DNA from 3 places in the Rhizobium sp. BK529 genome. Region 2 is predicted to be linked to each of the others. Evidence: predicted binding sites of a transcription regulator. Region 2 holds the regulator's gene; each other region holds the start of a gene.
The links. The regulator PhoB, encoded in region 2, activates phosphate uptake and scavenging genes when phosphate is short. The targets are predictions, from matches to a motif close to TGTCATNNANCTGTCAT.

Region 1: a site for PhoB is predicted at 1,960-1,976, ahead of phnC (phosphonate ABC transporter ATP-binding protein). Genes of this name have one in related genera too.
Region 3: a site for PhoB is predicted at 1,457-1,473, ahead of FHX08_RS06270 (DUF47 domain-containing protein). Genes of this name have one in related genera too.

What each region holds. Positions count from the first base shown of each region.
Region 1 is NZ_JACIAU010000002.1:539,785-543,024, forward strand. It holds gene phnE (phosphonate ABC transporter, permease protein PhnE) at 1-12, opposite strand, end outside; gene phnD (phosphonate ABC transporter substrate-binding protein) at 80-994, opposite strand; gene phnC (phosphonate ABC transporter ATP-binding protein) at 1,051-1,872, opposite strand; gene FHX08_RS19520 (alpha-D-ribose 1-methylphosphonate 5-triphosphate diphosphatase) at 2,090-3,240, opposite strand, start outside.
Region 2 is NZ_JACIAU010000001.1:2,920,302-2,923,541, reverse strand. It holds gene phoU (phosphate signaling complex protein PhoU) at 45-758, shown strand; gene phoB (phosphate regulon transcriptional regulator PhoB) at 987-1,670, shown strand; gene FHX08_RS14705 (pyrroline-5-carboxylate reductase) at 1,796-2,584, opposite strand; gene FHX08_RS14700 (GcrA family cell cycle regulator) at 2,884-3,240, opposite strand, start outside.
Region 3 is NZ_JACIAU010000001.1:1,230,962-1,234,201, forward strand. It holds gene FHX08_RS06260 (oxaloacetate decarboxylase) at 27-839, shown strand; gene FHX08_RS06265 (NUDIX hydrolase) at 849-1,403, opposite strand; gene FHX08_RS06270 (DUF47 domain-containing protein) at 1,516-2,160, shown strand; gene FHX08_RS06275 (inorganic phosphate transporter) at 2,160-3,164, shown strand.

The DNA of each region.
Region 1 (3,240 bases), on a different contig from region 2:
TGCTGTCGTCATGTCTGATCCCGGTCGTGGGAGCGCCAGAGGGCGCGGCGCTCCCGTTGTTTGGCGTCGGTGGAAGATATCAGCCGTTGCGGCGTTGCTTCTTCAGCCAGTCGCGCATGTCGACGATCCACTGGTAACGCTGGTGATTGACATCGACATACCCCTTGGAGGTGGAGTTGTCGCCACCGCTCATTTCCTTGAAGGCGTCGGGCGCCTTTTCAGGCGTTGCCTTTACCGCCGCCTTGACCTCGGCGATCATGTCGGCCGGCAGGTTCGTGCGGGTTGTGAAGGGACCGTTGGTGATCTCAGGCGACTGCCAGATGCGGCAGATCTCGCCCTTCGGGATCATGCCCTTGGATTCCATGCGCTGCGGTATGCCGCTGATGTCGTTGTTGATATAGGTCGCCGCAGCATCGAACTGCTTGTTGGCAACCGCCATCACGCCGGTCTCGTGTGCGCCGGAGAAGGGAATGGCAGAGAAGAAGGTCTTAGGATCGTAGCCTTGCTTAACGAGGTTATAGTAGGGCACGGCGTAGCCGGAGGTCGAATCCGGATCGGCGAAGGCGAGAACCTTGCCCTTGAGGTCGTCGACCGACTTGTAGCCGGAATCGCAGCGAACGGTGACGACGGAATAGTAGCCGGTCGAGCCGTCCTGTTCCTGGCCGGCGAGCAGCGGCTCAACGCCACCATTGGTCTCGGTATAGGCGGCAGCATAGGCCGAGGAGCCGAGGAAGGCGAATTCGATCTGGTCGGATGCAAGCGCCTGGATGACGCCGTCATAATTGCCGGCGGTGAAGATCTCGACCTTCACGCCGAGTTCCTTTTCAAGATACTGCTGGAAGCCGACGCGGCGTGCGATACGGTCCTTTTCGTTCTCGCCCGAGAGAACGCCGAGGCGGATCGTCTTGTACTGGTCTTTCCAGCCGTCGGCGTGGGCCTCGCTGGAAAGGGCAAGCGCAGCCGTTACGGCCGCAAGCATGAGGACGTTTTTCATTCCAACTCTCCTGTTGCAAAAAGAAGCCCGCGGCCTGGCGCCGCCGCGGGCGAAACTCATACCGCCTGGTAAACCTTTTCTTTTGTGGCTCGACCTGCGTTGAATGAGGTGGATGTCACGGCCTCGTCGATTTCTGCGTCGTAATCGTCGGTACCGTAAATTTCGCGGACCCGCTCCTGGGTCAGATCCGCCGGCGCGCCGTCAAAGCGCACCCGCCCGGCCCGCATGGCAATGATGCGTTCGCAATAGTTCCGGGCAGTATCGAGCGTATGAAGATTGACCAGAACGGTAATGCCGTCCTCGCGGTTGATCTTACGCAGCGCCTCCATGACCCGCGTCGCATTGGCCGGGTCGAGCGAGGCGATCGGCTCGTCGGCAAGCATGATCTTCGGGTTCTGTACCAGCGCCTTGGCGATGGCCACGCGCTGCTGTTGTCCGCCCGACAGGGTACCGGCCCGCTGCAGCGCCTGCGGCACGAGGTCGAGCCGGTCGAGTGCGCGGATTGCCATCTCCTTTTCCTCGTCCGTGAAACGGCGAAGCATGGAAGAGATAAAGCCGTGCTGGGCGACGCGGCCGATCAGCACATTGGTCAGCACATCCATGCGCTCGACCAGATTGAACTGCTGGAACACCATGGCGCAGGAGGCGCGCCAGAGGCGCAATTCACGGCCGCGCAGCTTGGTAATGTCCTTGCCGTCGAACATGATGGTGCCCGATGTCGGATCGACCAGGCGATTGATCAGCCGGAGCAACGTCGACTTGCCGGCGCCACTGCGACCGATAATGCCGACCATTTGCCCGGCATCGATCGAAAGATTTACATCGTCGACCGCGTGTGTTTGACCGAATTTCTTCCTGAGAGAGTGAAGTTCAAGCACCGGAAAACCTCTGCTTGTCAGAAACGCCAAAGACGAACCTGAATTATACTTAATATCAGTCTATGAAATAAAATATAACATTCCAATGTGACAGTTTTATTAAGTAATTTCTCAATATTTGCCGATAGTTACGCTATTTCTATCAAGTAATACATCCGGAATTTCCGGATGTATTTTGTCGCAGGAGAGCGCGTGACGCCTTGCTGCATCAGGCCACTTACGCAGCCCGTTGAAATCGCCGGACAATTCCGTCTGAGTAAACCTGCTTGCCCCGGCAGAAGGTGGCTCGTACCCGCGGAAGGCGGCCATGCTCGGCGATGACGAGATCGGCACGAAGCCCGACTTCGATTGCGCCCCGGTCCATAAGCCCGAGCGCTCGGGCGGGGTTGGCGCTGACCAGCGCGACAGAAGCCGCCAACCCGCCCGATCCAGCTTCGGCGAGCGCGATCGCCGCCGGAAGCATGGCGGAGGGATGATAATCACTTGCCAGGATATCGAGAACGCCGCGTTCATAGGCCTCGCGTGCAGAAAGGTTGCCTGAATAGGACAGACCGCGAAGCGCGTTCGGTGCGCCCATGGCCGTTGCAAGTCCGAGCTTGCGGGCCTCTTGTGCTGCGGCCATCGTCACCGGAAATTCGCTGATGCGTGCACCCAGCCCTTCGACGATCACGACTTTCTCGATGCTATCATCGTCGTGGGAGGCAATGATGACGCCGTGGTCTCGGGCCGTTGCTGCAATGCCTTCAAGATTGTCGACCGCGTCATTGTTCTGGGCGCGGTTTTCCATGCGTTCGCGCACGCGATGGGCAGCCTGTTCGATCGTGATCTTGTTGTTGCGCGCGATCGTCTCGATATGCCGCTCGACATCGCGGTACTGGCCCTGACCCGGCGTATGGTCCATCAGCGAGACGAGATCGAGCGCACCGGCCCGCAGCAGATCCTCGATCACGACTCGGGCATGAGTGAAAGTGATTTCGAAGCGCGCATGAACCCTGTGGTCGATCAGAAGATCGTTCTTCCGGAGCTCGACGAGTGTCTGGATGATCGAGCGCGAATGTTCTTCCGAGCGAATGTGTCCGTAGCCGCTATTGGCATGGAAGGACAAAGCCGCGTATGCGGTGGTGATGCCGTTGCCGGCGAGCTTCTTATCGAGTTCGAAGATGCCGAGTTCCAGTGGGAAGCGCACATTCGGCCGAGGCTCAATCTCGCGTTCGATCATATCGCCGTGCATGTCGATGAAGCCAGGAAGCAGCAGCCTGCCACCGCCGTTGATATCGGCTGAGGCCACCGGATCTTCCCTGACGTCGGCGATGAAACCATCTTCGATCCGGACTGCGCCGCGCGGTATGGTTCTATCGCGCAGTACGA
Region 2 (3,240 bases):
GTTTGGAGATGTGAAGCCTTCCCGATTTTCGAGGACAAAGCCCCATGGCATCGACACATATTTTCTCTGCTTACGATGACGACCTGAAGTTCCTGTCCCGGCGCATTGCCGAGATGGGCGGCCTTGCCGAACAGATGGGTGCCGACGCTGTTCGCGCGCTCGTCAACGGTGACACCGCGCTCGCACAGAAAGTCATCTCGGACGACGTGATCCTCGATCATGCCGAGCGCGAAATCAACGACAAGGCGATTGTCACGATCGCCCGTCGCCAGCCGATGGCCTCCGACCTTCGCGAGATCATGGGTTCGATCCGTATCGCCGCCGACCTCGAGCGCGTCGGCGATCTCGGCAAGAACACGGCCAAGCGTGTCATCGCCGTGCAGAGCACCGGCGTTCCGCGCAAGCTCGCCCGCGGTCTCGAGCATCTTTCCGAACTGGCGCTCGTCCAGCTCAAGGAAGTGCTCGACGTCTACACGACGCGTTCGGCCGACAAGGCAAAGTCGATCCGCGAGCGCGACGATGAAATCGACGCGATGTACACCTCGCTGTTCCGCGAACTCCTGACCTACATGATGGAAGATCCGCGCAACATCACGAGCTGCACGCATCTTCTCTTCTGCGCCAAGAACATCGAGCGCATCGGCGATCATGCGACCAACATCGCCGAGACGATCTACTACATGGCAACCGGTTCCCAGCCGGAGGGCGAGCGTCCGAAGGACGACAGCTCCAACACCGTCGGCGCAGTCACGGAGTAATCCGGACCTGCCCATTGCATGCGCGCCCTCGCCGGGGGCGCGCAGAAAGCATGTCGCGCAAAAGTGTGCAGCGGTTTTGCGATAACGACATGCGAAAAAAGCTTACAGCGCGGCAGCGGATCCGAAGGATCGCGACACGCTTTAGGTGCAGCCAATTCCGAGTTTCTGCATGGTCCCTTGTTTAAATCACCCCCGGTTTAAGGATCATGCATTAGGAGACTGACACGCATGATCCCAAGAGTTGCAGTTGTTGAAGATGAAGAGGCACTCAGCGTGCTTCTCCGCTACAACCTCGAAGCGGAAGGTTTCGAGGTGGATACGATCCTCCGTGGCGACGAGGCGGAAATCCGGCTTCAGGAGCGCACGCCGGACCTGCTCATCCTTGACTGGATGCTGCCGGGCGTTTCCGGCATCGAGCTCTGCCGCCGACTGCGCATGCGACCGGAGACCGAGCGCCTGCCGATCATCATGCTGACGGCACGCGGCGAGGAAAGCGAGCGCGTTCGCGGTCTCTCGACCGGCGCCGACGACTATGTCGTCAAGCCCTTCTCCACGCCGGAGCTTGTCGCCCGCGTCAAGGCGATGCTGCGCCGCGCCCGTCCCGAGGTTCTCTCCACCGTTCTGAAGTGTGGAGATATCGAGCTCGATCGCGAAACCCATCGCGTTCATCGCAAGAGCCGCGAAGTCCGCCTCGGTCCCACCGAATTCCGCCTGCTGGAATTCCTGATGTCATCGCCGGGCCGGGTCTTCTCCCGTTCCCAGCTTCTGGACGGCGTCTGGGGCCATGACATCTATGTGGACGAACGCACCGTCGACGTCCATGTCGGCCGCCTGCGCAAGGCGCTGAACTTCTCCAACATGCAGGACGTCATCCGCACCGTCCGCGGTGCGGGATATTCCATGGAAGCTTAATCCGAGTGATCGGAGGTCCAGACGGGTCGCCCGCTTGACGGGCGGCCTGTTTGTCTATGTGGAACTCCCAACTCCTAATGAAAGCCGACACCCAGCGCCGAAGCGAGCCTCGAAAGAACCTGCTTTTACAGGCGGATGCGCGCAAGAATTCGATCAAGAGCCTTTTGCAGAGCCGCCATGCCGCCGAACGCGCGAAAGTCTTCGAGCACCTGTTCATTCAATCCGCCCTTGGTCGAATGCTCACCGATGAGCTCGTCGAAACTCGCCATAGGTTTTGAACGGGCGGCATGGGCGAGGCCGGAAAACAATTGACGGAGGTAGGCGTCGCCAGACGGTCCCGAAAGCCCCTGGCTCTGCAGCCAGGTCGACGTCGCCTCAAGGATGCCGAAATAGCTGGCCATCAGGCAGCTCGCCACCGCGAGAAGTTCGAACTCAAGTTTGTTTTCAACCTGGATCGCCGTTCCGAGCGCCGAAAAGAGGGCGTGGGAAACTTCGTCGGGCGGGTAGATCGCAGTCGCCCCCTGAAGATCTGCGACGAACGGAAGTGGAATTGCCAGGCTTAGGCGAACCGGTGGATCGATCCACGCCAGCAGTTGATCCATTGGCGTGGCCGCGACAAAGCTGATGACATGGTGGCCCGGCCGAAATCGGAGCGAGCGGACGACCTCCTCGGCAATTTGCGGCCTCACGGCCAAAAATGCGAGATCGGAGCGGTCGAGGACATCCTGATTGCTTAAAGCGATCGACACATTCTCGTTTGCCGCCGCGAGACGGGCGGCGACGCCTGCGTTACGCGGTGACAGCACGATCGGTGTGTCGCGAAACGCTGTCTTGCCCAATCCGGTGACGACGGCCTCTGTAATCGTGCCCGTCCCGACGAATCCCATTGTCATGCGCTTCGGATCGATCTCCATTGGCACCCCTGAGCGACTGTTTGCGCCGTGCTACTCGACGAGAATACCGCATCTGGATCAGAAAATCGCGCTACAGCGCCATGACGACCGTTCCATGCCGGTCGAGGCTGAAACGCATCGGTGATGTTGGCCACATAAGTTCGCATTGTCAGGCATGGTGGAAGGCCGGCAGAGCTCGGCCTTCGAACGACCGTGGCCGGGAGCCGTTTTCCCGCGCTCCTGTGCCGGCTAAAAAAATCACCCCTCCGCGCATCGGCGAGGAGGGGTGACGGTACGTTTGGTCTGTTGGAGGTCGCCGATCAGGCGACCCGGACAGCCTTGCGGCGTTCGCTGACCGGCTGATAGGCGAGGCGCGCATGATAGTTGCAGTAGGGCGATGAATCCGGGGAGTCGCAGCCGCAGAAGTAGAAGTCGTCCTTCAGCGGGTCGCCGACCGGCCACTTGCAGGTGCGCTCTGTCAGCTCCGTCAGTCCGAGGCGACGGGAGATCGGCACGACCACGTTTGCGGCCGGCACGTAGTCCATCTCCTCGACGGTTTCGATCTCGATCTCTTCCTTCAGCATCGTTGCGCCCTGCTGGCGCGTCACGGTGCGGGTGGCGATGCGAGATGTATAGTTCGGAGCGCGCGGTGCCGAGGTATTGCGCTTCGGCGCACG
Region 3 (3,240 bases), 1.7 Mb from region 2:
CAGAACAGCAGGTGAAGTTCGAGTGACTGAAGGCATTGCATCAACGGAGCGAGGCATTCGTCATGCCGAACCCGTGGGATGCAGGCTCGGCTCGAATTCTGGCTAACCTTGGTTTTGAGGCCTTGGCGACAACCAGCGCCGGTTACGCCTTTTCGAAGGGCAAGCGGGATTCCTTTGCGAGCCTGACGCGCAGCGAGATCCTCGACAACGCTGCCGAGATCGTCGGGGCAAGCGATCTTCCGGTGTCTGCCGATCTCGAAGACGGATTTGGCGCGGCACCCGAGATCTGCGCCGAGACGATCCGGCTTGCTTCCGCGATCGGACTGGTCGGCGGATCGATCGAAGACGCCACCGGCGATCCGTCAAGGCCTATTTATGATCTCGCGCAGGCCGTCGAGCGCGTGCAGGCCGCGGCGGAGGCGTCGCGGAAACTGCCTTTCCTGCTGACGGCGAGGGCGGAGAATTTTCTTTGGGAGCGGCCCGATCTCGACGACACGATCCAGCGGCTGCAGGCTTTCTCGGCAGCCGGCTCGGATGTGCTCTATGCGCCCGGCCTGCCTGACATCGACACCATCCGAACGGTCTGCGCGGCTGTCGACAAACCCGTCAATGTGGTGATGGGGCTGAAGGGGCCGCGCTACAGCGTTGCCGAACTCTCGGCGGCAGGTGTGCGCCGGGTAAGTGTGGGCGGATCCTTTGCGCGCGCCGCACTTGGCGCGCTGCTGCGGGCGGCCGAGGAAGTGAAGTCGTCGGGCACCTTCACTTATGCCGCCGATGCGATCCCGGCGGCCACCCTCAGCCGGCTCATGTCGCAGGAGAAGCAGGTCGACCGGGAGTAGGGCTGCTCATCAGCCCTTCTTCTTGCGCTGCCCCTTGCCGTGCCGGGGGTGGAAATCGACGAGCAGGGATTTTAGCTCGAGTTCGCGCACGCGCCGGGCCGCTTCGTCCGGGCTCACCCAGTCGAGCACGCGCTGGCCGACTTCCCTGAATTGGCTCTGTGCGGCCTCCACCTCGATCTGGAAGATATCGACGATACAGGGAACAACGTCGCCGTCATCCAGTTCCTTGAGGTAGGTGTAGCGGCCGACCGGCTGTTTTCTGACGGTTCCGCGCACGCCGGCTTCCTCCCAGGCCTCTATGGCGGCTGCCTCATGCGGCTTCTTCTTTTTCATCGGCCAGCCCTTGGGAATGATCCAGCGGCCGCTGTCGCGCGTGGTGACGACGAGGACTTCGATTTCGGGGTAATCGGTCTCCGGACCGCCTTTCCTGTAGCGGAAGCAGAGCGCGCCATATTGCTGGCGAAAGGCGCCGGAGAACAGCTTCTCCGGTCGTTCTGCAAGCTGCTTCAGCAGGGGGCTTGATGAACCGGCGCGAGACTTTGCGCCTTTTTTACTGGATTTCATGACATCCAGCATTGCCAATTTTTACTTTTTCGATCAATTGCCTGCGACGGTTTATGACACATTTATGACATTCCCTCATGACCGTCGTGCACACAGGGAAGGATCGCCTGAGATGATGAGCGTGTTTCGCAAGATGATGCCGCGGGAGGACCGCTTCTACGAGATGTTCTGCAGGCATGCGAAAACCGTCGTAGCGGCAGCCGAAGCGATGGAGAAGCTCCTGAGAGGCGAGGCGGTCGAGGAGAATTGCGATCGCATCATCGCGCTGGAAGACGAGGCTGACCAGATTACCCGCGAGGTGCTGCTTGCCATCCGCCGCAGCTTCATCACGCCCTTCGACCGCGGCGATATCAAGGATCTGATCCAGTCCATGGATGATGCGATCGACATGATGCACAAGACCGTGAAGATCATTCGCCTCTTCGAGCAATCGCGTTTCGATCCGCTGATGCAGCAACTCGGCGGCGAGATCGTCAAGGCGGCGGCCCTGATGCAACAGGCGATAGGCCTGCTCGACAAGATCGGCGCCAATGCCTCGCGGCTTTCGACCATCGCCGAGGAGATCACACGAGTGGAAGGCCGCGCCGACGAGCTGCATGACGAAGGGCTGAAGGAGCTCTATCACCGCCATGGCGCCAGCGGCAATGCCATGGCCTATATGATCGGCAGCGAGATCTACTCCAATCTGGAAAAGATCGTCGACCGGTTCGAGGACGTCGCCAATGAAATCAGCGGCGTCGTCATCGAGAACGTCTGATGGAAGCCTCTCTTTCCCTTCCGCTGCTGATCGCTCTCGTCGGTGTGGCGCTGTTCTTCGATTTCCTCAACGGGCTCCATGATGCGGCAAATTCGATTGCGACCATCGTTTCCACCCGGGTTCTGCGGCCGCATTACGCCGTCGGCTGGGCGGCTTTCTTCAATTTCATCGCCTTCCTGTTTTTCGGCCTGCATGTCGCCGAAACGCTCGGCACCGGCATCATCGATCCCTCGATCGTTTCCCCGCAGGTGATTTTTGCGGCGCTGATGGGAGCGATCGTCTGGAACATCGTCACCTGGCTGTTCGGCATTCCCTCGTCTTCGTCGCATGCGCTGGTCGGCGGGCTTGTCGGGGCGGGATGGGCAAAGGTGGGCTTCAGCTCCATCGTCTGGGGCGGGTTGTTGAAGACGGTCGGCGCGATCGTCATGTCGCCGGCAATCGGTTTTCTGCTCGCGCTGTTCTTCGTCCTCGTCGTCTCCTGGCTCTTCGTGCGCCAGACACCCTTTGCGGTCGACCGCACCTTTCGCTTCATGCAGTTCATCTCAGCCTCGCTCTATTCGCTCGGCCATGGCGGCAACGATGCGCAGAAGACAATGGGCATCATCGCCGTTTTGCTCTTCAGCCAGGGGCAGCTCGGTCCGAGCTTCCATGTGCCGCTCTGGGTGGTCATATCCTGCCAGTCGGCCATGGCGCTGGGTACGCTCTTCGGCGGCTGGCGGATCGTTCACACGATGGGCTCGAAGATCACGAGGCTCAATCCGATGCAGGGCTTTTGTGCCGAAACCGGCGGGGCGCTGACGCTGTTCGGCGCGACATGGCTCGGTATTCCCGTGTCGACGACCCATACGATCACTGGAGCGATCATCGGCGTCGGCGCCGCGCGGCGTCTTTCGGCCGTGCGATGGGGGATAGCCGGCAATATCGTGATTGCCTGGGTCATCACCATGCCGGCTGCCGCTGCCATTGCCGCCGCCTGCTATGGCATTGCAAGCCTGTTTGCCTGACAGCGGGGGCGTTCGATGCGCTCATACCCTAATTTTGCGGGTCGCTATTTTCGATTTTCTGTTGCGCTCTATTCTC